Regions from separate parts of the Mesorhizobium sp. M0060 genome, predicted to be linked through region 3. Evidence: riboswitches for the same ligand, from Rfam matches in the RefSeq annotation. Region 3 holds a riboswitch; each other region holds the start of a gene.
What was found. A riboswitch is a leader RNA that binds a small molecule or an ion and turns the genes downstream of it on or off. The one in region 3 is predicted to bind cobalamin.

Region 1 (7,748 bases), on a different contig from region 3:
GCGGTTGCCGGTCAAAAGCGCATCGAGATCGTCGAGCGATTTCAGGAACGGGTCGATCCAGTTGCCGATGTCCTCGATCAGCTTCTGCGGCAGGTCCTGGTGGACGCCGCCGGGGCGGAAATAGGCGGCATGCATGCGCGACCCCGAGGCGCGCTCGTAGAAGACCATCAGCTTTTCGCGCTCGACGAAGCCCCACAGAGGCGGCGTCAGCGCACCGACATCCATCGCTTGCGTCGTCACGTTGAGAATATGCGACATGATGCGGCCGATTTCCGAATAGAGCACTCGGATCAACTGCCCGCGCTTTGGCACCTCGATGCCGAGCAGCCGCTCGACGGCGAGCGCAAAGGCATGCTCCTGGTTCATCGGCGCGCAATAATCGAGCCGGTCGAGATAGGGCACGGCCTGCAGATAAGTCTTGGCCTCGATCAGCTTTTCGGTGCCGCGGTGCAACAGCCCGATATGCGGATCGACCCGGTCGACGACTTCGCCGTCAAGCTCGAGCACAAGGCGCAAAACGCCATGCGCCGCCGGATGTTGCGGGCCGAAATTGATGTTGAAGTTGCGAACCGAGGTCTCAGCCATTCACTGTTTTGCCTTCTCATCCCCCGGAAGCACGTAATCCGTACCTTCCCACGGAGATAGAAAATCGAAATTGCGGAATTCCTGTTTCAATTCCACCGGTTCGTAGATGACGCGCTTGGCTTCATCGTCGTAGCGCACCTCGACGAAGCCGGTCAGCGGAAAGTCCTTGCGCAGTGGATGGCCTTCGAAACCGTAATCGGTCAGAATGCGGCGCAGATCGGGATGGCCTGAGAACAGCACGCCATAGAGATCGTAGGTTTCGCGCTCGAACCAGTCGGCGCCGGGATATATCCCGGTGATCGACGGCACCAGCGTCTCTTCATCGGCCTGGACCTTGATGCGGATGCGGATGTTCTGTTTCGGCGAAAGCAGATGATAGACGACGTCGAAGCGCTTCGCCCGCGACGGATAATCGGCGCCGCAGACGTCGATGATCGAAATGAACTGGCATTTCGGGTCGTCGCGCAGGAAGGTCGTCACCTCGATCAGGTCGCGCGGTTCGACAGAAATGGTGAGCTCGCCATAAGCGAACACCGCCTCGCCGATCCGGCCGATCAGCTTCTCGCCGAGATAGGTCGAGAGGTCATTCAACGCCTGGGTCATGCCGCTCACCGCTCGATCGTGCCGGTGCGGCGGATCTTCTTCTGAAGGAGAAGGATGCCGTAGAGCAGCGCTTCGGCGCTCGGCGGGCAGCCGGGCACGTAGATGTCGACCGGCACGATGCGGTCGCAGCCGCGCACCACCGAATAGGAATAATGATAATAGCCGCCGCCATTGGCGCAGGAGCCCATCGAGATGACGTAGCGCGGCTCCGGCATCTGATCGTAGACCTTGCGCAGCGCCGGCGCCATCTTGTTGGTCAGCGTGCCGGCAACGATCATGATGTCGGACTGGCGCGGAGACGCGCGAGGCGCAACGCCGAACCTCTCCGAGTCATAGCGCGGCATCGAGGTATGGATCATCTCGACGGCGCAGCAGGCGAGGCCAAACGTCATGAACATCAGCGAACCGCTGCGCGCCCAGGTGATCAGCGCCTCGGTCGAGGTGACGAGAAAACCCTTGTCGGCGAGCTCGTTGTTGATCTCCAGGAAGAACGGGTCGTCAGACCCGATCGGCCTGCCGGTGTTGGGGTCGATGAGGCCTTTGGGCTTCGGCGCGACGAGCGTGCCGGAACTGTCGTTCAATCCCATTCCAGCGCTCCTTTTTTCCATTCATAGGCAAAGCCGATGGTCAGCACCGCCAAAAACACCATCATCGACCAGAAACCGAGCATGCCGATCTGGCTGAACGACACCGCCCACGGAAACAGGAAGGCCACCTCCAGATCGAAGATGATGAACAGGATCGACACCAGGTAGAAGCGGATGTCGAACTTCATGCGGGCGTCGTCGAACGAGTTGAAGCCGCACTCATAGGCCGAAAGCTTTTCCGGATCGGGGTTGCGATAGGCCACCAGGAAGGGTGCGGCAAGCAGCGCCAGGCCGACAACCAGCGCCACGCCGATGAACAGGACGATGGGCAGGTACGAACTCAACAATGCGTTCATGCTGCAGCTTTCCGTTGGCGGCCAATCCACTCTGATTACAGCACGGGACCCACTTGCGGAAGCGTGACAGTTTAACCACTGAACCGTTTTAGGGGCTCTATGCTGCAACGCGGCGAGGGTTAGCGCAGCGCTTTCGGCGAAGCAAGTCAAACCTTGTTCAAATCGCGGCGCTGAACGGCATATCCGGGAAAACTGGTCCGATCCGCTCCTGTTTGATTTCCTTCACTTTTCACTCCACTTTTCTCTCCTGACATGGATCCCGCCAAAACCCTGCTAGCATGGCGCGGAATCGCAGGTCCTCTGCTCTGTCTGACATCATCAGGATGCCGCCTTGATAAAGGAAAAAATCTCGCTCGCCATGGCCCGCCGCATCGCGCTGGCGGCACAGGGATTCAATGACCCGCGCCCTACCGGCACGCCCGACCGCCGGCATTTGGCCCGGGTGCTTGCCCGTACCGGCCTGCTGCAGATCGATTCCGTCAGCGCTGTCGTGCGCGCCCATTATATGCCGCTCTATTCGCGGCTTGGCCGCTACAAGCTGGCGCTGCTCGACGACGCCGCCGTGACGCGCAAGCGCCTGGTTTTCGAATATTGGGCACACGAAGCCTCGTTCCTGCCGGTCGAGACCTATCCGCTCATGCGCTGGCGCATGCAGCGGGCCGAGCGCGGCGACGAGATGTATCTGGGGCTGGCGAAATGGGGGCGTGAACGCGTCGCCTACATTGAAGACATCTATCGCGCGGTGGTTGATCGCGGCCCAGTCGCCGCATCCGCTCTCGAAGGCCAGAAAGGCTCCGGCGGCTGGTGGGGCTGGAGCGACGCCAAGCACGCTTTCGAATGGCTGTTCTGGGCCGGCCGCATCACAACGGCGTCGCGTCGCGGCTTCGAGCGGCTTTATGATCTGCCCGAACGCGTGCTGCCGCCGGCGATCCTAGCCCTGCCGGTGCCCTCCGCGGAGGACGCGCATCGCGAATTGCTGCGTATCTCCGCCCGCGCCCACGGCGTTGCGACAGCAGGCGACCTGCGCGACTATTTCCGCCTCTCTCCCGCCGACATCAAGGGCCGGATCGAGGAACTGGTCGAGGCGGGCGAGCTATTGCCGGTACGCGTCGAAGGCTGGGATAAAACAGCCTATCTCCACAAGGACGCCCGTTTTCCGCGCAAGATCGAGGCACGCGCCCTGCTTGCCCCGTTCGATCCGGTCGTCTTCGAGCGGTCGCGCACCGAAAGACTGTTCGACTTCCGCTACCGTATCGAGATCTACACGCCGGCCGAAAAGCGCCAATACGGCTACTATGTGCTGCCTTTCCTGCTCGGCGACAGGATCGTGGCGCGCGTTGACCTCAAGGCCGACCGCCCGGCCGGCGTGCTGCGTGTCCATGCCGCCTACGCCGAACCCGGCGCGCCGGCTGAAACCGCGGCCCAACTCTTCGAGGAACTGAAGCTGATGCAGGGCTGGCTCGGGCTTGAGCGCATCGAGGTGACGGCTGCCGGGGACCTAGGCCAGCCGCTCGCCGATGTTGCCGCCGTAGACGTGCGTTGACACAACTGCCTCCACAAGCCTAAATCCGCTTCAGACGGTCTCCTCTCGGCAAAGGGAGGAGCCAAGAGGGAATGCGGTGCGAGATCGCAAGATTTCAAATCCGCGGCTGTCCCCGCAACTGTAAGCGACGAGCCTCGGCCGAAAACCACTGGGACGTTCCCGGGAAGGCGGCATCAAGGCGATGACCCGCGAGCCAGGAGACCTGCCGTCTAGGACAAAGAATCCGATCGCCTGGCGGGTTTTCCGGGCAAGGAGCCTGATTTGGAACGCGACAGCAGTTTTTTGGCTGAGACAGCGGATTTATTGTCCGGCCATGGCGATTCCCTGGCCGGCGTTACCGTGATCGTCTGCTCTTCCTGCCGCGACGAAACCGGCTCGGACGCTCATCCTCGCGCCGGCGAGTTGCTCGCCGAGGACACGCGCAGCGCCGCCTCCGGCGAAAATATCCGCATCCGCAGCGTCGAGTGCCTCGGCAACTGCAAGCGCCGGCTCAGCGCCGCCATCCTGCGCGACGGCTGCTGGAGCTATGTCTTCGGCGATCTGACCACGACCAGCGGCGCCGACCTCGTCGCCGGCGCAAAGCTCTTCGCCACCTCGACGGACGGTCTCATTCCATGGCGCGGCCGCCCCGATTGCCTGAAGCGCGGCCTTGTGGCTCGAATCCCTCCCCTCGACCTTTTGAAGGATCAGATATGACCGCTTCCGTCTCCCGCGTGCCCTGCACCGTCGTCACCGGCTTTCTCGGCGCCGGCAAGACGACGCTGATCCGCCATCTGCTCGAAAATGCCAAAGGCAAGCGGCTGGCCATCATCGTCAACGAGTTCGGCGACATCGGCATCGACGGCGAGATTCTCAAGGGCTGCGGCATTGAAACTTGCCCCGAGGAAAACATCGTCGAACTGGCCAATGGCTGCATCTGCTGCACCGTCGCCGACGATTTTGTCCCCGCGCTGGACCAGATCCTGTCGCTGACGCCGAGGGTCGACCATATCCTGATCGAAACCTCCGGCCTCGCTCTGCCCAAGCCGCTGGTCCAGGCCTTCCAATGGCCGTCGGTGAAGAGCCGGGTGACGGTCGACGGCGTCATTGCCGTGGTCGACGGACCGGCCCTGGCCGATGGCCGCGTCGCCAATGACATGGACGCCCTGCGGGCGCAGCGCGCGCAGGACGAGACGTTTGACCATGACGATCCGGTCGAGGAGGTGTTCGAAGACCAACTCGCTTGCGCCGACCTGATCATATTGTCGAAGAGCGACCTGATGGACGCCGCCGGCTCGGCCCGCGCCAATGCCGTCATCGGCAAGCACGTGGCGCGCGCGGTGAAGATCGTGCCGACCTCACAAGGCAAGGTCGATCCGTCTGTGCTGCTCGGCCTCGGCCTCGCCGTCGAGGACGACATCGAGAACCGCAAGACCCATCACGATGACGAACTCGACCACGAGCATGACGATTTCGATTCGTTCGTCATCGACATCGCGTCGGTGTCCAATCCGGACGAGCTGGCACAGCGCGTCGCCACGGCTGCGGAGGAAGAAAACGTGCTGCGCGTCAAGGGTTTCGTCGAGGTCGGTGGCAAGCCGATGCGACTCTTGCTGCAGGCGGTCGGTCCGCGCGTCAACCATTATTACGACCGCGCCTGGACCGCAGAAGACGATCGCCGCTCGCGCCTCGTCGTCATCGGACTGAAAGGGCTGAACCGCCCGGCCATCGAGCGTATACTCGCCGGCTGACAAAGCACGAACCGCGATGCACATCCTCACCACCACATCCGCCTCGCTCGACGATCTCGCCGAGCCTGTTGATCTCAGGCAAACGCCTGCGGATGTCGTGGCGCTGTCCTTCACCGACAGCGACCTGGCAGGGTTGGCGGCGGCGTGGAAGGCAGATGCGGATCGCTTGCCGTCGATGCGGCTCGCGGCCTTGCGCGATCTGCGCCATCCGATGTCCGTAGACCTGTGGATCGACAGCGTTGCCCGGCACGCCAAGGTTATCCTGGTCCGCATCCTCGGCGGCTATGAGTGGTGGCGCTATGGCTGCGGCCAGCTTGCCTCGACCGCCCGGGCGCGCGGCATAAAACTGGCGCTGCTGCCCGGCGAATGCCGCGACGAGGATTTGCGGCTGATCGAATGCTCGACGTTGCCGCGCGAAGAGCTCGATGGATTGCTCGACTATTTCCGCGAAGGCGGCCCGGCAAATATGACGGCGCTGGTGCAGAGGCTGGCGCGACTGGCGGGGCAAGACGCGGCTGTCGCCGAACCGGTCAGCGTGCCGAAAGTCGGCTACTATCAACCAGGACTAGGCGTCGTACAGCGCGACGTTCCCCTCCCCCTCGAGGGGAGGGTCCGGCCGCAGGCCGGGGGTAGGGTCCTCTCTGAAGCGTGCCAACACTTTGAAGCGCGCCAACAGAAAGCGTCGAGCACTTCCGCAACGACCCCACCCGGCCCTGCGGGCCACCCTCCCCTCGAGGGGGAGGGAGAGGTCGCCCCCGTCATCCCAATCCTCTTCTACCGTTCGATGCTGCTCGCCGCCGATGTCGCGCCCATCGACGCGCTTTTTGAAGCGCTGACAGCGCGCGGCATGGTTCCCGTGCCGATCTTCGTCTCCAGCCTCAAGGACCCCGCGTCGCTCGCCTTCGTCGAGACCGTGCTTGCATCGTTGAAGCCTGCCGCAATCATCACCGCGACCGCCTTCGCCTCGGGCGCCGAGCCCGGCGTCGAAACCCTATTCGACCGCGCCGGCGTGCCGGTGTTCCAGGTGATCGTCGCGACGACACGCCGCGACACTTGGCAAAACAATCAGCGAGGCCTTGCGCCCGCCGACCTCGCCATGCATGTCGTCCTGCCGGAACTCGACGGCCGCATCCTCGCCGGCGCCATTTCGTTCAAGAGCGAAAGCGAGACCGATCCCGCATTGGCCTTCCGCGCCCTCGCCAACCGGCCGGAGCCGGACCGCGTGGCGCAGGTGGCGAACCGTGTCGAAGCCTTCGTGCGCCTGCAGCGCACGCCGCGCGCCGAACGCAAGCTCGCCATCCTGATCCCCGATTATCCGAGCGCCCCCGGCCGCACCGGCTACGCCGTTGGCCTCGACGTGCCGTCCAGCGTGCTGGCGATGCTGCATGACCTGAGAGAGCAGGGCTACGCCGTTGAAGGAATTCCGCAAACGCCGCGTGAGTTGCTTGAGGTGCTGGAGCGCGGCGGCGAAGAATTGGGTCTGGCGGACTATCTGGCCTTCTCCACAGAATTGCCGACGGCGGCAATCACTGCGGTGGAGGCGGCTTGGGGGAAGGCTGAAGATGAGACAGGTTTGCGCGAGGGGGGTGTTCAAGCGCCTACGGCAAAATTCCCCTTCCGCGCAGCCACCTTCGGCAACGTCACCGTGGCGCTGGCTCCCGATCGCGGGCGTTCGGCCGACCGCCGTGCCGACTATCACGACCCGACGCTGCCGCCGCGCCATGCGCTTATCGCTTTTGGTCTCTGGCTGCGCAAGTCCCTCGGCGTCCATGCCCTCGTCCATGTCGGTGCGCATGGCACGCTGGAATGGCTGCCCGGCAAAACCGTCGCGCTTAGCGAAGCCTGTTTTCCCGAGATCGTCACCGGCGCCCTGCCCGTCATTTATCCCTTCATCGTCTCCAACCCAGGCGAGGCAGCACAAGCCAAGCGGCGCATTGCCGCCGTCACGCTTGGCCATCTGCCGCCGCCGCTGACCGGCGCCGGGCTGGACGAAAACCAGCACAGGCTTGAACGACTGGTCGACGAATATGCCCAGGCCGACGGGCTCGACCGCCGCCGCCGCGACCGGCTGGCGAAGCTGATCGTCGAAACCGCCCAAACGACCGGGCTCGCGTCCGAGGCGGGTGTCGCCGGAACCGACGCCCCCGACGAAGCGCTGCGTCGCATCGACGCCTGGCTCTGCGATCTCAAGGATTTCGCCATCAAGGACGGCCTGCACATCTACGGCCGCTCGCCCAATGGCGAGGCCGATCCACTGCGGCGGCAAAGCGCGGCAGCCGAGCAAGCCGCACTGCTTGCCGCCCTCGACGGCCGCCACGTCCCCGCCGGTCCCGCTGGCGCGCCG
Region 2 (7,748 bases), on a different contig from region 3:
GCGCCCAACAACGTCCCCCGACGCTCGCCGTTCAGCCTGCGCACGCGCCGCACATGGCTTTCGTAGCCGCCACTCTCGATCAAAGAGGCCAGAGCCTCCTGTTCAGCCACCGGCGAATGCCGGTCCGCGAATTGTTTGGCGGTAGCGAAGACCTCCTGCAATTCCGTCGGGACGACGAGATAGCCGATACGCAGCATCGGCGAGAGCGTTTTGGAGATCGTGCCGAGGTAGATGACAGCCCCGTGGTCCTCAAGACTGTGCAGCGGAGGGACCGGATTGATGTCGTAGCGATATTCGCTGTCGTAGTCGTCCTCGATCACATAGGCGTTGTTGTGCCGCGCCCATTCCAGAAGCTGGTGGCGGCGCGCGATCGGCATGACGCCGCCCAGCGGAAACTGATGCGATGGCGTGACATAGGCCAGTCGCGCCCCGATCCCCGCCAGCAACTCCGTCTTCATCCCGTCCTCGTCGACGGTGACCGGGATGGGCGAGGCACCCGTACTGGCAAAGACCTGACGCGCCATCCTGTAGCACGGGTCCTCGATGACGAAGCGGTCGGCGGGATCGAGAAGCAGGCGAGCGCACAGGTCGAGGCCCTGCTGCGAACCGTTGACGATGATGATCTGCTCGAGGTCGCAGCTCAGGGTTCGGGCGCGCCAGAGATAGCCCTGGAGCGCCTGGCGCAGCCGGCGCGAGCCGCGAGGGTCGTCATAGGCAAGACGCAACGGGCGCTGCCCCATCGCCTCGTTCATCGCACGTTTCCAGACCAATGCGGGGAAGTCTGACGGCGCCAGGTCGCCATAGCGGAAATCGACCTTCAGTCCAGTCGGCAGATAATCCGGCCAGGGCGGCGTAACGCGCAGTCGTTCGCCATAGGCGGACAGATGAACCGGGCCGACTCGTTTCGCGACGGTGCGGCTCGTCTCAGGACCGATCAGCGAGGATGCAACGCGAGGTCGTGCGCCTTGACGGACTTCGATAAAACCTTCCGCGGTCAGTTGGTCATAGGCGACCGTCACCGTCGTTCGCGAAATCCCAAGGTCATTTGCCAGGCCGCGGGAGGACGGCAGCTGACTACCGGTTTCATAGACGCCGCCGAGGATTTGCTCGCGAAGAGCCTCGTAGATCTGGCGTGCACCCATCGCGTGCGAGCGACCTGCAGAACCGGCACTTGAAGACTGGACCATTTCATTCATCGCCAACTGGATATTTCACATTGGCCAGTTTGCCGTCAATCTTTCGGAAACCCAAGAAAGATCTTAGAGGCCGAATGACCCGTTCCTATCAATCCGAAACCGATGCTCTCACGCGGTCGCTCAACGACACCGGTCCCGGATTCGCCACTCGGGCGATCCATCATGGCTACGATCCGGCCGGCTTTTCCAATGCCGTTCAGCCGCCAGTCTTCTTGACCTCGACCTATGGATTCGAAAGCGTGGCAGCGAACGAGGCCGCCGCCGCGCTTGGCGGAAGGCTCTATGCGCGCGAATACAATCCGACGACGGAGATCCTCGAGCAACGGCTCGCCAATCTGGAAGGAGCCGAGGCAGGTTTGGTCGTTGCCTCGGGGATGGCGGCTTTCGGCACACTGATCTTGTCGCTCCTGTCCCAAGGCGATGAACTCATCGTCCACAAGACGCTTTATGCGAACACGCTTGCCATGGTCGAACAGGCGGTCCCCCGCTTCGGCATCAAGGTCGTCGCGGTGGACCTGTCCGATCCTCAAAATCTCGATGCCACGATTACCGAGCGGACCCGGCTTGTTTTCTTCGAGACGCCGGTGAATCCGCTGAGCCGCATCCTTGATCTCGCTGCCATTGCCGAGCGCGCCCACGCGCGCGGTGTAAAGGTTGCAGTCGACAGCACCTTCGCCTCGCCCGCGCTCCAGCGGCCGCTCGAACATGGGGCCGACCTCGTGCTCCACTCGCTGACCAAATACATCAATGGGCACGGCGATGCCCTTGGCGGGGCGATTCTCGGCGACGCGCAAACGCTCCGCACGCTGCACGAAACGGGCCTGCGCTACATCACCGGCGCAGCGCTCTCGCCCATGTCAGCCTTCCTGATCCTGCGCGGTCTGAAGACGCTCACGCTGCGCATGGAACGGCACAGCGCCACGGCCCTTGCGGTGGCTCAGGCGCTCGAGGCGCACCCGGCGGTGGCATGGGTGAGTTATCCCTTCCTCGACTCGCACCCTGATCAGGTGACGGCGCGAAAGCAGATGTCCCAAGGCTCGGGCATGTTGGCCTTTGGCCTCCACGCTGGGTTCGAGGGCGCGCGCCGGATGATGGACCGGCTCAACTTGATCACCCGGGCTGTCAGCCTCGGCGATGCCGACAGCCTCATCTATCATCCGGCAAGCCTGACCCGTGCTCGTCAGCCGATCCGCAAGGATGCGCATCTGGCCGATGGAGTCGGCGAGGACCTCATGCGTCTCTCGGTGGGTCTTGAAGACGCCGATGACCTAATCGCCGACCTGCGGCGGGCTCTGGACGCCTTGTGATGACCTGTCGTCCGGCCAGTCCTGCGCTCACGCACAAACCTGGAGCCTTGCCATGGCATTCCTGAGCGGTCTTTCCGCGTTTCCCATCACGCCCGCCGATCGTGACGGCCGCGTCGATACCGTTGCTCTGCGCAGGCTGATTGCTCGGCTTGGCGCCGCTCAGGTCGACTCCATCGGTCTTCTCGGCAGCACCGGCACCTACATGTATCTGTCGCGCGAGGAACGGCGACGGACGCTCGCCGAGACCTTGGACGAAATCGCCGGGCGAACGCCGGTCGTGGTGGGTGTGGGCGCGTTGCGCACCGATGAAGCAGTGAGGTTCGCGCAGGACGCCAAGGCCCTTGGAGTTGCCGCGGGGCTGCTTGCGGCCGCCTCCTACACCCCGCTCACTGAGGACGAGGTGTTCGAACATTTCTCGACGGTGGCGTGCGAGAGCGGCCTGCCGATTGTCGTCTACGACAATCCAGGAACGACGCATTTCCATTTCACCCCAGCACTCGTCAGCCGCCTGGCAAAGGTGGGTGGGATTGTCGCTATCAAGAATCCGACAGACAAGGGCGATGCGATCAAGAGCCATCTGGCCGACCAGAGGCGCACTGTGCCGGAAGGGTTCTCGATCGGCTACAGCGGCGACTGGAACGCCGCAGAGGCCATGATCGCCGGCGCCGACACATGGTACAGCGTCCTCGCCGGCATCCTGCCCGAGGTCTGCGTGAAGATCGTCACGGCGGCGCAACAGGGCGATGCGGCCGAAGCGCGACGGATCGATGCCACGCTTGCGCCGCTCTGGAGCCTCTTCAAGGAGTTCTCGAGCCTTCGCGTCGTCTATGCACTTGCCGAATTGCTCGACATTTGCCGTGCCGACCCCCCGCGTCCCATCCTGCCTCTGCCCTCAGCAGCGAAGCGCCAGATCGCCGCCGCGTTGGAACGCTTGCCATCGGATGTCAACCGGTGAATAGCGAACCCGGCGGCCAGCGAAGGAACCTGTCATGTATGTACCCGCGCATTTCGATGAACCGAGCCGAGAAGTCCTTTACGAACTGATCGAGAACAGCGCACTTGGCATGCTGATAACCCATGGCCGGAGCGGTCTCGACGCCAATCACATCCCCTTCGAACTCGACACGTCACAGGGAGAGAAAACGGTTCCCTTTATTCCTGCGCGATTAGGACACGTGCCGAAGGAAAGTGCACTTTCTCGCTCGAGTGACTTATTTCAAAGGATGTGATCGCGTTTTGGCACATTCACGGCCCACATGCGGCAGCCGCTAACTCACCACATGGTGAGCAACCAGGAAACCTTCCGGCCTACACTTTCTCCCGGAGCGCGCGTGCTGCAGCAACCATGTTCATGAGGGCAGGGCGGACCTCCTCCCACTTGCGGGTTTTGAGGCCACAGTCCGGGTTTACCCACAGTTGGGCATCGGACAGTCGCTCGCGGGCAAGCATGACGAGATCCGAAATCTCGCCGACTTCCGGGACCCGTGGTGAGTGAATGTCGTAGACTCCGGGCCCGATTTCATTCGGATATTTGGAGCTCGTGAAGGCGTCCAGCAGTTCCATTTTCGAGCGCGACGTCTCAATCGATATGACATCCGCATCCATTTCAGCGATCGCGTCGATGATCTCGTTGAACTCCGAATAGCACATGTGGGTATGGATTTGAGTCGCGTCCTTTACACCGGTTGAAGCGATCCGGAAGCATTCGACAGCCCAGTCGAGATAGTCGTTCCAATCAGACTGGCGGAGTGGCAATCCTTCGCGAAACGCGGCCTCATCGATCTGGATCATCCTTGCGCCGGACCATTCGAGATCCGTCACTTCGTCGCGGATGGCGAGCGCGATCTGGCGGCATGCTTCGGAGCGGGGTACGTCGTCGCGAACAAATGACCAGTTGAGAATGGTCACTGGGCCTGTGAGCATTCCCTTCACAGGGTTTTCCGTAAGCGACTGGGCGAACTGCCACCAGCGCAGCGTCATCGGATTGGGCCTCGATACGTCGCCGAAGATGATGGGGGGGCGCACGTAACGCGACCCATAGCTCTGCACCCAGGCATGCTGGGTGAAGGCGAAGCCGGACAGCTGCTCGCCGAAATGCTGTACCATGTCGTTTCGTTCGAACTCACCGTGCACCAGCACGTCCAGCCCGATCTCTTCCTGCCAGCGAATTGCAGCCTCGATCTCCTTCTTCAGGAAGGTCTCGTAGTCGACATAGCTCAGCTGGTCCTTCGCATGAGCGGCCCGCGCCCTGCGTACCTGCGGCGTCTGCGGGAAGGACCCGATGGTCGTCGTCGGGAACGGCGGCAGCCCGAGCGTGCCGGCCTGGACTCTGGAGCGCTCGGCAAAAGCGCTCTCTCGTCGCTTCATGCTGTCGTCAATGCTGGCGATCCGCCCCTCAACCAGCGGGTCATGGATCTTCGTGGATGTCACGCGAGTGGCGGCAGCCTCGGCAGACGCTTTCAACGCGCCTGCCACCGCATCCCTGCCTTGGGACAGGGCCCGGGCAAGCAACACCAACTCGTCGGTCTTCTGGGCCGCGAAGGCGAGCCACGACCTGATGTCCGCGTCGAGTTCCGTCTCCATGCGGAGGTCGATCGGCACATGCAGCATCGAGCAAGAAGGCGCGATCTCGACGCGGTCCAAGGGCCAGCCGGCGACGATCGGTTTGATGCGGTCGAGAATGGCGGGCAGGTTCGCACGCCAGACGTTGCGGCCATCGATCAAGCCAAGCGAGAGCACCAGATCCTTCGGTGCGAGCCGACCCACCGTTTCCAGCTGCTCGGGAGCGCGCACGAGATCAATATGCAGCCCGGCCAGGGGCAGAGAAACCGCGGTTTCGAGATTGTCTCCCAGCGGCCCGAAATAGGTAGCCAGCATGATCTTCAGCTCGGGCGCGGCTTTCGACAACTGGCCATAGGCGAATTCGAACGCAGCTCGTTCGTTCGGGTTCAGATCGAGGACAAACGCTGGCTCATCGATCTGCACCCAGTCGGCTCCAGACAGCTTCAGCCTCTGCAGGAGTTGCTCGTAGACGGGCAGCAGCCGCGGCAGGAGCGCGATGGGATCGAATCCTTCGGCAGGCGATTTCGCCAGCTTGAGGAAGGTGATCGGTCCAAGGATGACTGGGCGTGTGTGAACGCCGAGAGCTTTAGCCTCGATGAAGTAATCGACCGGTTTCGTCGACGAGAGGGCGAACGTCTGATCATCGTTGAGTTCCGGCACAATGTAGTGATAGTTGGTGTCAAACCACTTGGTCATTTCCATCGCGGTTACATCAGACCGATGAGCCGCCTGCTGGTGACCAGCGTGTCGACAATCCTCCGTCTGACCCTGGTTGCCCCGCGCCATTGCGAAGTAGATGTCAAGTGGAACCTCGCCGCTATTCCAGCCGTAACGGGATGGAACGGCGCCGACCATGGCTGCGGTGTCGAGCACATGGTCGTAGAGCGAGAAGTCGTTCGACGGGATTTTCGACACGCCGCGATCGTGCTGCTCCTCCCAGCTAGCGGCACGGAGCGCCTTCGCGGTCGTGAGAAGGTCGGCAGCGGACGATTTTCCGGACCAGTAGCTTTCAAGCGCGAATTTCAGTTCTCGCCGACGACCGAAGCGGGGCACGCCGAGCGTTGCTACAGGAATTTGCTGAGAGACAGTCATGCCAGACCCCGATGGTTGGGGCGTCGGTGACAAGGAAGGCGCTAGCAGGCCGGCACGAACGCCAGGCTGCAGCGGCCACCGAGACACCCCGCCCGTGGACGTAATTCGCCGTGGCAGGTCTCCTGGCTCGCGGGGTCATAGCCTCTACCCGTCTTCCCAAGGCTATTCGCCTCAGTGACATGAGTGGGGTTGGCTCGCCGCTAACAGTTGCGGGGGCAGCGCCGGCATCGCACCGGCTTCCCTCTTAGCTCCGCTGCGGCAGCGCCGTACGGAGAACCACGACGCGGGAGACAATTACAGCAGTTCGCTTCTTTGTCAACGCCGCATAAAGAAATGTTTATGTCGTTATGTTAAATTTCCGTTGGCATGTTCCAAAGGTCGCCTCGAAAGCGAAAACTGTGGAAGCCTTGAGCGGCCGGTAAATCAAATCAGTAACGCACGGCGCCCTTGTCCAGGAGGATAGGAGTTCGTCGGCTGCCGGCAGCAAACATACCGGCAAGCGCCGTGGTGCTGCTTAGCGCATCATGCGAACCACCTCGGCGTCGAACTTCGGCTCCGAGGTTCCGACCGCTTCGTTGGTGATCTGCTCGCGACCATATTCGGCTCAATGGCGAGGCTGTTGCCCATGTGGAAGCTGTTGGCCGTGATGCCCTCGGTGATATGACACAACGATTTCGGGGGGAGCACACCGAGGCCAGGCGCAGCGGCGTGTTGCGAAGTGATCGAGGCCAATGTCTCGAACTGCTTGTTCGCAGCCCACCGGCTCAAGTAACCCGGCTCAAACCACCGGGCCAGCTCAAGTCCTGTCCAAATGAGGCCTGAGCGGCAAATCGTCGTGCACGCGCACGGTTTGGCGTTCGATCTTGTGATGCGTCTTGGGCGGACAATCGCCACGGTGCAGCGCGCAGAAGCGGTCCCCAATTGGGAGCCGAGGGCGGTGAGGGGCAAGCCAGCGCCACAGGCGGAAGGGGACTTGGACCTGTTTGCCCTGCTGGACCACAAGTTCGCGACACAGGGCCTCAAGGAGAAGACCAAGAGTGATTATGCGCGGGACCTCGCCAAATTCATCAAAAGCAGCGGGCAGTCAAAGTTCGGCGCCGATTGACATGGAGATAGCCATCGCGGCGGACCGCCCAGGCGGACCGCAAGCCGGAATACAACCGGGTGCAGGCGGCCAAGCTCGTCCACAAGATGGCGTCGGGCACACACCGGCGATGGGAGAGCGGACCGTGGAGTGCAGGAACTTCACGCCTATCCACGCTCCCGTGGACGTGTCCTGCGGCACATCGGCAGCGATATTGAGGAGGCAGTTGAGCTTCTGGTCGAGCACTCTTACCTGCCACTACCTACGCTTAACGTCATCTCGTACTGAAAACGCACCACGCAAGGTCGAGATGCAACATGCGCCCTTCGTGGATGGTTCTAAGCTTCCTCGGGCGCGGTCAATCTGTGATAACGGTCGCTTGGAACCTCCATCACCGCGACGCGATCAAGGTTGGCGTATCGCGCTCGGTAGTAACCTTCTTCCTCCACTTCGGCGAAACTACACTGGGGAACGTCAAAGGTCGCAGCTTCCAATCCGAAGAAAGTC
Region 3 (7,748 bases):
GATCGCGACACGCTGGCGCTGAAGCGTGAAGTCGACGATCTGCACCAGTCGGAACTCGGCCATCTGCTTGAGGCGCTGCACCCGGAACAGCGCCGCGCGCTGGTCGAATTGCTAGGCAAGGATTTCGATTTTTCCGCGCTGACCGAGGTCGACGAGGCGATCCGGCGCGACATCGTCGACAGTCTGCCCAATGCGCAGATCGCCCAGGCGGTGCAGGAGCTCGATTCCGACGACGCGGTCTACATTCTCGAGGACCTCGACCAGGAGGACCAGGACGAGATCCTGTCGCAGCTGCCGTTCACCGAGCGGATCAGGCTGCGGCGTTCGCTTGACTATCCCGAAGAGACCGCCGGCCGCCGCATGCAGACGGAGTTCGTCGCGGTGCCGCCCTTCTGGACGATCGGCCAGACCATCGACTACATGCGCGAGGACAACAATCTTCCCGACCGTTTCAGCCAGATCTTCGTCATCGATCCGAGCTTCAAGCTGCTCGGCGCCATCGACCTCGACCAGATCCTGCGTACCAAGCGCTCGGTCAAGGTCGAAGAGGTCATGCATGAGACCAGGCATGCCATCCCGGCCACCATGGACCAGGAGGAGGCGGCACGCGAATTCGAACAATACGATCTTCTGTCCGCCGCCGTCGTCGACGAGAACGAGCGGCTGGTCGGCGTGCTGACCATCGACGACGTCGTCGACGTCATCCAGCAGGAGGCCGAGGAAGATCTGCTGCGCATGGGCGGCGTCGGCGACGAAGAACTCTCGGACAGCATCTTTTCGACCTCGCGCTCGCGCGTGCCCTGGCTGCTGGTCAATCTTTTGACGGCTTTCCTGGCGGCCTCGGTGATCGGCCTGTTCGACCGCACCATCGAGCATATCGTGGCGCTGGCGGTGCTGATGCCGATCGTCGCCGGCATGGGCGGCAATGCCGGCTCGCAGACCATGACGGTCACGGTGCGGGCGCTGGCGACCAGGGACCTCGACATCTACAATGCCGGCCGCATCATCCGCCGCGAAATCGGGGTGGGCTTCATCAACGGCATCATCTTTGCCATCCTGATCGGCCTCGTGGCTGCTGCCTGGTTCCACGATCGCAATCTCGGCGGCATCATTGCGGCTGCGATGATCATCAATATGTTCGTGGCGGCTCTGGCGGGCATCCTTATCCCGCTGCTGCTCGACCGCTTCAAGATCGATCCGGCTGTGGCTTCGGCGGTTTTCGTCACCACGGTCACCGACGTCGTCGGCTTCTTTGCCTTTCTCGGGCTTGCCACATGGTGGTTCGGCGTGCGCTGAACCCTCTCAATTGACTTTTACGTAAATGCCGTGCGAGGTTTTGGAAGGTCCCTGCCTGCCGATTCTGGCACACGTCTGGACGCTGGCGAAGCCGCATGGGGAACTCGCGGCGTGGCCGGGGCATTGGAGTAACGATGCGGGAATATTATTCGATAACGGAGCTGACCCGCGAATTCGACGTGTCGACGCGGACGTTGCGCTTCTACGAAGACGAAGGGCTGGTGCAGCCGGTAAGGCGCGGCCGCACGCGGCTGTTCCGCCCGTCGGACCGGCATCTCATCCGCCAGATCATGCGCGGCAAGAGGCTCGGCTTCTCGATCAACGAGATCCGCGAAATCATCCAGATGTACAGGGAGCCGCCCGGCGAGGTCGGCCAACTCAAATTGATGATCAAGCGCATCGAGGAAAAGCGCGAGGATTTGCGCCAGAAACGCCGCGATCTCGAGGAGACCCTGGCCGAGCTCGACCAGGCCGAGGAATCCTGCGTCGAGCGGCTGGCAGAACTCGGCGTCAACACCTAAGGCTCAGATCCAGCGTCGCACCTTTTTGGCGTAGTCCCGGTACTTCTTGCCGAATTTGCTCGTCAGCACCTTTTCCTCGCTCTCGATCGTCAGCTTCTGCGTCAGGAAGGCCGCTACGAACGCCAGCAGCAGGAACCAGGCGCTCCCCAAGACAAAGGCGAGGCTGACCAGCAGCAGCGTGTTGGCGAGATAGATCGGATTGCGGCTGACGGCGAAGGGCCCGGTGGTCACCAGATGATCCGGCACGCCGTTCGGGTTGAGCGTCGTTTTCGCGCGGATCATGGTGCGGATCGCCGTGAACCAGAGCGCGGCGACCGCCAACAGCGCCACAAGGCCGGCGGCGAACAGGATGTCGCCGAGAAGATCGCCGATCCATGGCAGCGGATAAAACAGCCCTAGCGCGACGCTAACGGCGATGGCGGCGATATAGATCAGCGGCGGCCATGGTATGTGCCCCAATTTCGGCTGACCAGGACTCTGCTGCACGGGTTTCGGGTGACTGTCGGTCATTGTTGTCCTCCCAGCGTGCTCTCGGTCCTGGCCGTGCAGGTGCCGGCGAGCTCGCCAATATGCGCCTTCCACTCCGGGGACTGGTCATTGCTGTAAAGCCGATCAAGCGAGGCTTCGCCCTGGAGAGTGTCCAGCATGCAGACACAATAGCTGGAGCAGAACTCGGTGTCGCGCGTCTGCTCGCAGGATATTTGGCAGGATTTCAGGAAGTTCATCTCCCTGGTTTCGACTTGCGCCGGCATGACTTGCGAAAACAGCCAGACCGAGCCGATCAGCACTGGCTGATGGATCAGATAGAAGGCAAGGCTGTGCCGGCCGATGAAGACCAGCGGATTTGCCCAGCGGCCGGGCGCCAAGGTCGACAGCCGCGTCAGCACGCCGGAGGTGGCGGCGAGTTTGGTAGCCGCGATGCCGGCAAGCACGGCGCCGAACCAGGGCAGCAGCGGAACGTAGTCGTTGGAGCGCGGATTGGTCGCCGACACCCCGACCCACCATAGGGCCGGATGATCGAAAACCGCGGATCGCAGATAGACGGGCGCGGCGACGACAAACGCCGCGACAAGCAGCGTCAGCAGCGCTGGCAGCCGCAGGAACGCCAGGCCGAGCAGGCTGGCCAGCGCAATCTCGTGCAATATGCCGAAGAAGATGAAGCCATCCGGCGTGGCGATGCGAGTGACCAGCGATATTGCGAGGGCGGCCCCGGCAACCATGGCGAAACGCTTCCAGAAGCCGGTCCAGTGGATCTTTCTGCCATGGGCAAGATAGAGGCTGACGCCGACCAGGAACAGGAAGCTTGAGGCGATGCAGCGCGCGTAGAATTTCCACCAGCCGAAAGCGGTGAGGCCGGGATTGGTGTAACCGAAGAATTCGAGATCCCAGGTGAAATGATAGCTCGCCATGGCAAGCAAAGCGACGCCGCGTGCGATGTCGATGGCGGCGATGCGCTTCAACTTTGGTTGGTCCTGAACGGAGGCGGTCGGCGTGTCGATGCTCATTGGTCTCGTTGTCTTGGTTCAGCCCCGGCAAGACGACTATCACGGTTGCCCCCGACAAAAGAAGCAGGCCGTGCCTCGCGTTGTACCGGCTGCGGCCGTTCAGCATCATGGCTCGCTTTAGGCCAGAGCCGGAAAGCCTTTGGCCGGCTTCGCTTTTTGCCGTGAAGGCGTCGGTTTCCTGTTACCCGCCGAGGCAACGCCACGGCAGATTTGTGCTCCAAACCTGCTTCGGGCGATTCTGCTTCGGGGAAAGCAATGGCTACACATGTGCGCCATCCGATCTGGCTTGCGGCCTTGCGGCCGGCGGATGCACGCACCTTCGCCTCGCTTTATGCGGTCGAATCCTTCGCGCGCGCCACCGTGTCCAGCGTCATCCCGATCCAGGCCTATGAGATTCTGCACAACGAGCAGATCGTTTCGATCCTCTACACGATCGTTGCGATGCTCGGCCTGTCGGCGACGCTGTTCATGCCGATGCTGATCCGGCGCTTTGCCCGGCGCTGGGTCTATACCGCCGGCGCCTGCCTGCTGGCCGTCGGCTCGCTGTTCTTCGTCACCCATACGCTGGCCGGCCAAGTGGTGGGCATGCTCTGCCGCGTCGTCGGCGCCGGCGCGCTGGCGATCACGCTCAACCTCTACATCATGGACCATATCCGCAAGACCGACTTCATGCAGGCCGAGTCGCTGCGCATGGCGTGGTCGATGCTTGCCTGGACCGCCGGGCCGACGCTCGGCATTTTCCTCTACACACGTTTCGGCATCTATGCGGCGCATGGCGCGGTGGCCGTCTTCGCCATGGCCTTGCTGGCGCTGTTCTGGACCTATCGGCTCGGCGACAACCAGTCGATCCGCCCCGGCAAGACACGGCCGGTCAATCCTCTGGCCAATATCGGCCGCTTCGTCGCGCAGCCAAGGCTGAGGCTCGCCTGGCTGATCGCCTTCGGCCGCTCCTGCTTCTGGACGACGTTCTTCGTCTATGGGCCGTTGTTTATGGTGATCACCGGCGAGGGCAAGCTGGCCGGCGGCCTTTTGGTTTCGGCCGGCAATGCGCTGCTGTTCATGGCCATCTTTTGGGGCAGGGCAGGAAAGCGTTTCGGCGGCCGGCGAACCATGACGTTCGCCTATTTCGCCATGTCGGCGACGCTGCTGGCGGCCGGCGCCGTCGGCGAGGCGGCACCGCTCGTCAGCGGCGCATTGCTGCTTTGCGGCGCCTTCTTCACCATTGCGCTCGATGCGCTGGGCTCGACCGCCTTCATGCGTTCGGTGCGCTCCTATGAGCGGGCGCAGATGGCGGCGGTCTACCGCACCTATCTCGACTTTTCCGAGCTGACGCCGCCGCTGGTCTATTCGGTGGTGCTGGCGTTCTTCGGCCTGGGCGCGGTTTTCGCGACGCTCGGCGTGTTGGCCGCTGCCTGTGGCTTCGTCACCTGGCGCTATCTGCCCAAATCGCTTTGATGTTCAAGCGCCGTATGCCGGTCGCGCACCCAGTTGTGGAAGCGGTGCAGTTCATATTCCTCGGCATCAGCACGCCGGCCTTGTGGCGCATCGAGCGGAGGCCCTTCTGGTTGACCTCGCAGATATCAGCGTCTTCCTCCAGCACCTGGGTACCGAAGGCGACGATATTGTCGATGTCCGCCGCCGGATCGGCGAGCGCTTCGGGCGAAAAAAGCCATTCGGCGGTGAGTTCGGTCTGCTCCGGCCCAAGCGGCACCAGCCGCACGGTCCTGACATAGTCGACATGGCCGACGATGAACATCGACGGCAGGCTGGTGGCATAGGTCTGCCCGGCGGTACGCTCGGCCGGCGTCAGGCCGGAAAAGACCGAGCCGTGGACGCGCCCGTCGCGCGACCAGGTCTCGGCTCCTGCCCGCAAGCCGCCGGAAAATTCCGGCGCGTCATTGTCGGCATGGCGAGCCCATTCGGGATCGTCGTGGCGGCCCATCAGGCCGCGGCCATAGATCGGCACCAGCCGCGACAGGTTCTTGTGGACGCCGGGGCAATGCAGGCACTCGTTGAAGTTTTCCCAGAAAATCTTCCAGTTGCAGTTCATCACCTTGCGCAGCATATGGCCGCTCAGCAGCGTTTCCAGCGGCCAGTTGGCGAGGTTGCCGGATGCCGGATCGAAGGATGTTTCAGCCGAGCCGGCAGCGTCTTCCGCGAGGTTGACGAAGACAAAACCACGCCACACCGACAGCGCCACCCGGTAGAGCGGATGATCGGCCTTATCGAAGCGGTCAGGCAGCGATTTCGACGGCACGCGCACCAGATCGCCGCGCAGCGAATAGGACCAGGCGTGATAGGGGCAGGTGATGAGCCGCGCCTTCAGCCGGCCCTCGCTTTCCTGGCAAAGCTGCGAGCCGCGGTGCCGGCAGGTGTTGTGGAAGCCGCGCAATTCGCCGGTCTCGTCGCGCAGCACGACGACCTCTTGCGTGCCTATACGGAACGTCCTGAAAGCCAGCGGCTGGGCAAGGTCGGCCTCTCGGCAGACGAGCACCCACTTGCGATGCCAGATGGCGTCGAGATCGCGCTGGTAGCCCGCGATGTCCCAATAGGCGGGCGACGGCAGCGTCGGCTCGGCCCGTGTCAGGCCGTTATAGGGACCGCGCTCGTTCGGGCTGGGTTGCATGGCCGGCTTCCTCCCATGCGGCAGCCGACACCCGGCGGTGAAAATTGTCAATCAGGGGCGGGGCGCCGGCGGCTTGGCGAGACGGCGCATTCGCCACACGATCCGGCGGAATTTGGTTTGCCGGGCGCGGCGATTCTGCCTATAGTCCCTGATGTCGTCGGTTCCATTAGGGACCAAGAGGGAATGCGGTGCGGGCGATTTTTTGCCCAATGCCGTGGCTGCCCCCGCAACTGTGTGCGGTAGTCCTCTCCATATGCCACTGAAGGTGCGCCTTCGGGAAGGTGGGGAAGGGCGCTGATCCGCGAGCCAGGAGACCTGCCGGCGACAGGAAACTGACTTCTATGCCCTCGGGTGGAGGGCGAAAGGACAAGACATGAATACCGCTTCCGTTTCGCTCGGCGCTTCCGTCTCCTCGCAGTCGCGTTTCATGCAGCTGGCGCTTGCTGCATTCCTCGGCATTTTCGTCATGGGCTTTGTCGGCTTCTCGCATATCGATGCGGTCCACAATGCCGCGCACGACTATCGCCACTCGATGGGCTTTCCCTGCCACTGACAAGGGGTGACATCATGACACTGTTTCGCAACGTCGTGTTCATCGCGGCGATCGCAGGGCTTGTGGCCGGCATCGCTCTCGCCTGCATGCAGGCCTATGCGACGGTGCCGCTCATCCTGAAGGCGGAAGTCTACGAACAGGCCGGCGGCGGCCATGACCATGCCGCGGCACCTGCGGCACCGGCCGAGAACGCCGCGGGCACGACGGCTATGAGCAGCGCCGCGCCGGCACCGGCTGAAGCAATGGCTCCGGCTGAGGACGAAGGCTGGGCGCCGGCCGATGGCTTCGAGCGCTTTGCCTTCAGCGTCGTTGCCAATATCGTCACCGGCATCGGCTTCGCATTGGTCCTGGTCGCGGTTTCGGAATTCGCCGGCGGCATCGGCAATTGGCGCCAGGGCCTGTTCTGGGGGCTGGCCGGCTTTGCCGTGTTCACGCTGGCGCCGGGCCTCGGCCTACCGCCGGAATTGCCGGCGATGCCGGCGGCCGACCTTGTCCAACGCCAGATCTGGTGGTGGGCAACAGTGGTGGCGACCGCCGCCGGGCTCGGCCTTATCGCCTTCCGCAGATCGTTGCCGCTGGCGATCCTTGCCGTAGCGTTGATCGTGGCGCCGCATATTGTCGGCGCGCCGCAGCCCGATAGTTTCGAAACGGCGATCCCGGAAGGCCTGCATCATCAGTTCGTGGTGGCGGTGACGCTGACCAATCTGGTGTTCTGGCTGGTGCTCGGCGCGGTCGTCGGCGTGGTGCGCGGACGCTTCACCGGCACGGCGACCAGCCTGCGCGACAGCTTTGCCTGACCGCGCTGCCGGGGCACTGACCCTGGTCATCGGCGGTGCGCGCTCCGGCAAGAGCGCCCATGCCGAGAGGCTGGTAACGGCTTGTCCGGCGCCGTGGAGCTATATCGCCACGGCGCAAGCCTATGACGAGGAGATGCATCAGCGCATCGCCCTGCACCGCTCGCGCCGCGGCGGCGCGGGATGGACGACCATCGAGGCGCCGCTCGATCTTGCCGGCGCGATCGAGGCGCTGCCTGACGGCCGGCCGGTGCTGATCGACTGCCTGACGCTGTGGCTGACCAACCAAATGCTGGCCGAACATGATTTCGAGGCCGAATGCCAAAAACTGGCGGACGTGCTGTCACGGCAGCGCGGACCGTGGTTCGTGGTTTCCAACGAAGTCGGGCAAGGTATCGTGCCGGACAATGCGCTGGCAAGACAGTTTCGCGACGCCGCCGGCCGGTTGAACCA

Region 1: it holds a riboswitch for cobalamin, as region 3 does, so the genes downstream of both, NKJ94_RS09255 (DUF1636 family protein) here and NKJ94_RS35515 (CbtB domain-containing protein) in region 3, are expected to answer to the same signal.
Region 2: it holds a riboswitch for cobalamin, as region 3 does, so the genes downstream of both, metE (5-methyltetrahydropteroyltriglutamate--homocysteine S-methyltransferase) here and NKJ94_RS35515 (CbtB domain-containing protein) in region 3, are expected to answer to the same signal.

The regions. Positions count from the first base shown of each region.
Region 1 covers NZ_JAMYUP010000006.1:190,946-198,693, reverse strand. Annotated here, with positions in the region: gene NKJ94_RS09280 (NADH-quinone oxidoreductase subunit D) at 1-585, opposite strand, end outside; gene NKJ94_RS09275 (NADH-quinone oxidoreductase subunit C) at 586-1,188, opposite strand; gene NKJ94_RS09270 (NuoB/complex I 20 kDa subunit family protein) at 1,194-1,775, opposite strand; gene NKJ94_RS09265 (NADH-quinone oxidoreductase subunit A) at 1,766-2,131, opposite strand; gene NKJ94_RS09260 (winged helix-turn-helix domain-containing protein) at 2,466-3,674, shown strand; cobalamin riboswitch at 3,693-3,898, shown strand; gene NKJ94_RS09255 (DUF1636 family protein) at 3,936-4,370, shown strand; gene cobW (cobalamin biosynthesis protein CobW) at 4,367-5,404, shown strand; gene cobN (cobaltochelatase subunit CobN) at 5,421-7,748, shown strand, end outside.
Region 2 covers NZ_JAMYUP010000052.1:27,002-34,749, reverse strand. Annotated here, with positions in the region: gene pdxR (MocR-like pyridoxine biosynthesis transcription factor PdxR) at 1-1,187, opposite strand, end outside; gene NKJ94_RS29765 (trans-sulfuration enzyme family protein) at 1,271-2,503, shown strand; gene NKJ94_RS29760 (dihydrodipicolinate synthase family protein) at 2,556-3,458, shown strand; gene NKJ94_RS29755 (FMN-binding negative transcriptional regulator) at 3,493-3,732, shown strand; gene metE (5-methyltetrahydropteroyltriglutamate--homocysteine S-methyltransferase) at 3,812-6,157, opposite strand; cobalamin riboswitch at 6,253-6,453, opposite strand; gene NKJ94_RS29745 (hypothetical protein) at 7,131-7,262, shown strand; gene NKJ94_RS29740 (helix-turn-helix transcriptional regulator) at 7,580-7,748, opposite strand, start outside.
Region 3 covers NZ_JAMYUP010000097.1:4,413-12,160, forward strand. Annotated here, with positions in the region: gene mgtE (magnesium transporter) at 1-1,296, shown strand, start outside; gene NKJ94_RS35490 (MerR family transcriptional regulator) at 1,431-1,817, shown strand; gene NKJ94_RS35495 (methyltransferase family protein) at 1,821-2,327, opposite strand; gene NKJ94_RS35500 (heparan-alpha-glucosaminide N-acetyltransferase) at 2,324-3,322, opposite strand; gene NKJ94_RS35505 (MFS transporter) at 3,578-4,777, shown strand; gene NKJ94_RS35510 (aromatic ring-hydroxylating oxygenase subunit alpha) at 4,746-5,948, opposite strand; cobalamin riboswitch at 6,090-6,285, shown strand; gene NKJ94_RS35515 (CbtB domain-containing protein) at 6,322-6,501, shown strand; gene NKJ94_RS35520 (CbtA family protein) at 6,516-7,298, shown strand; gene cobU (bifunctional adenosylcobinamide kinase/adenosylcobinamide-phosphate guanylyltransferase) at 7,291-7,748, shown strand, end outside.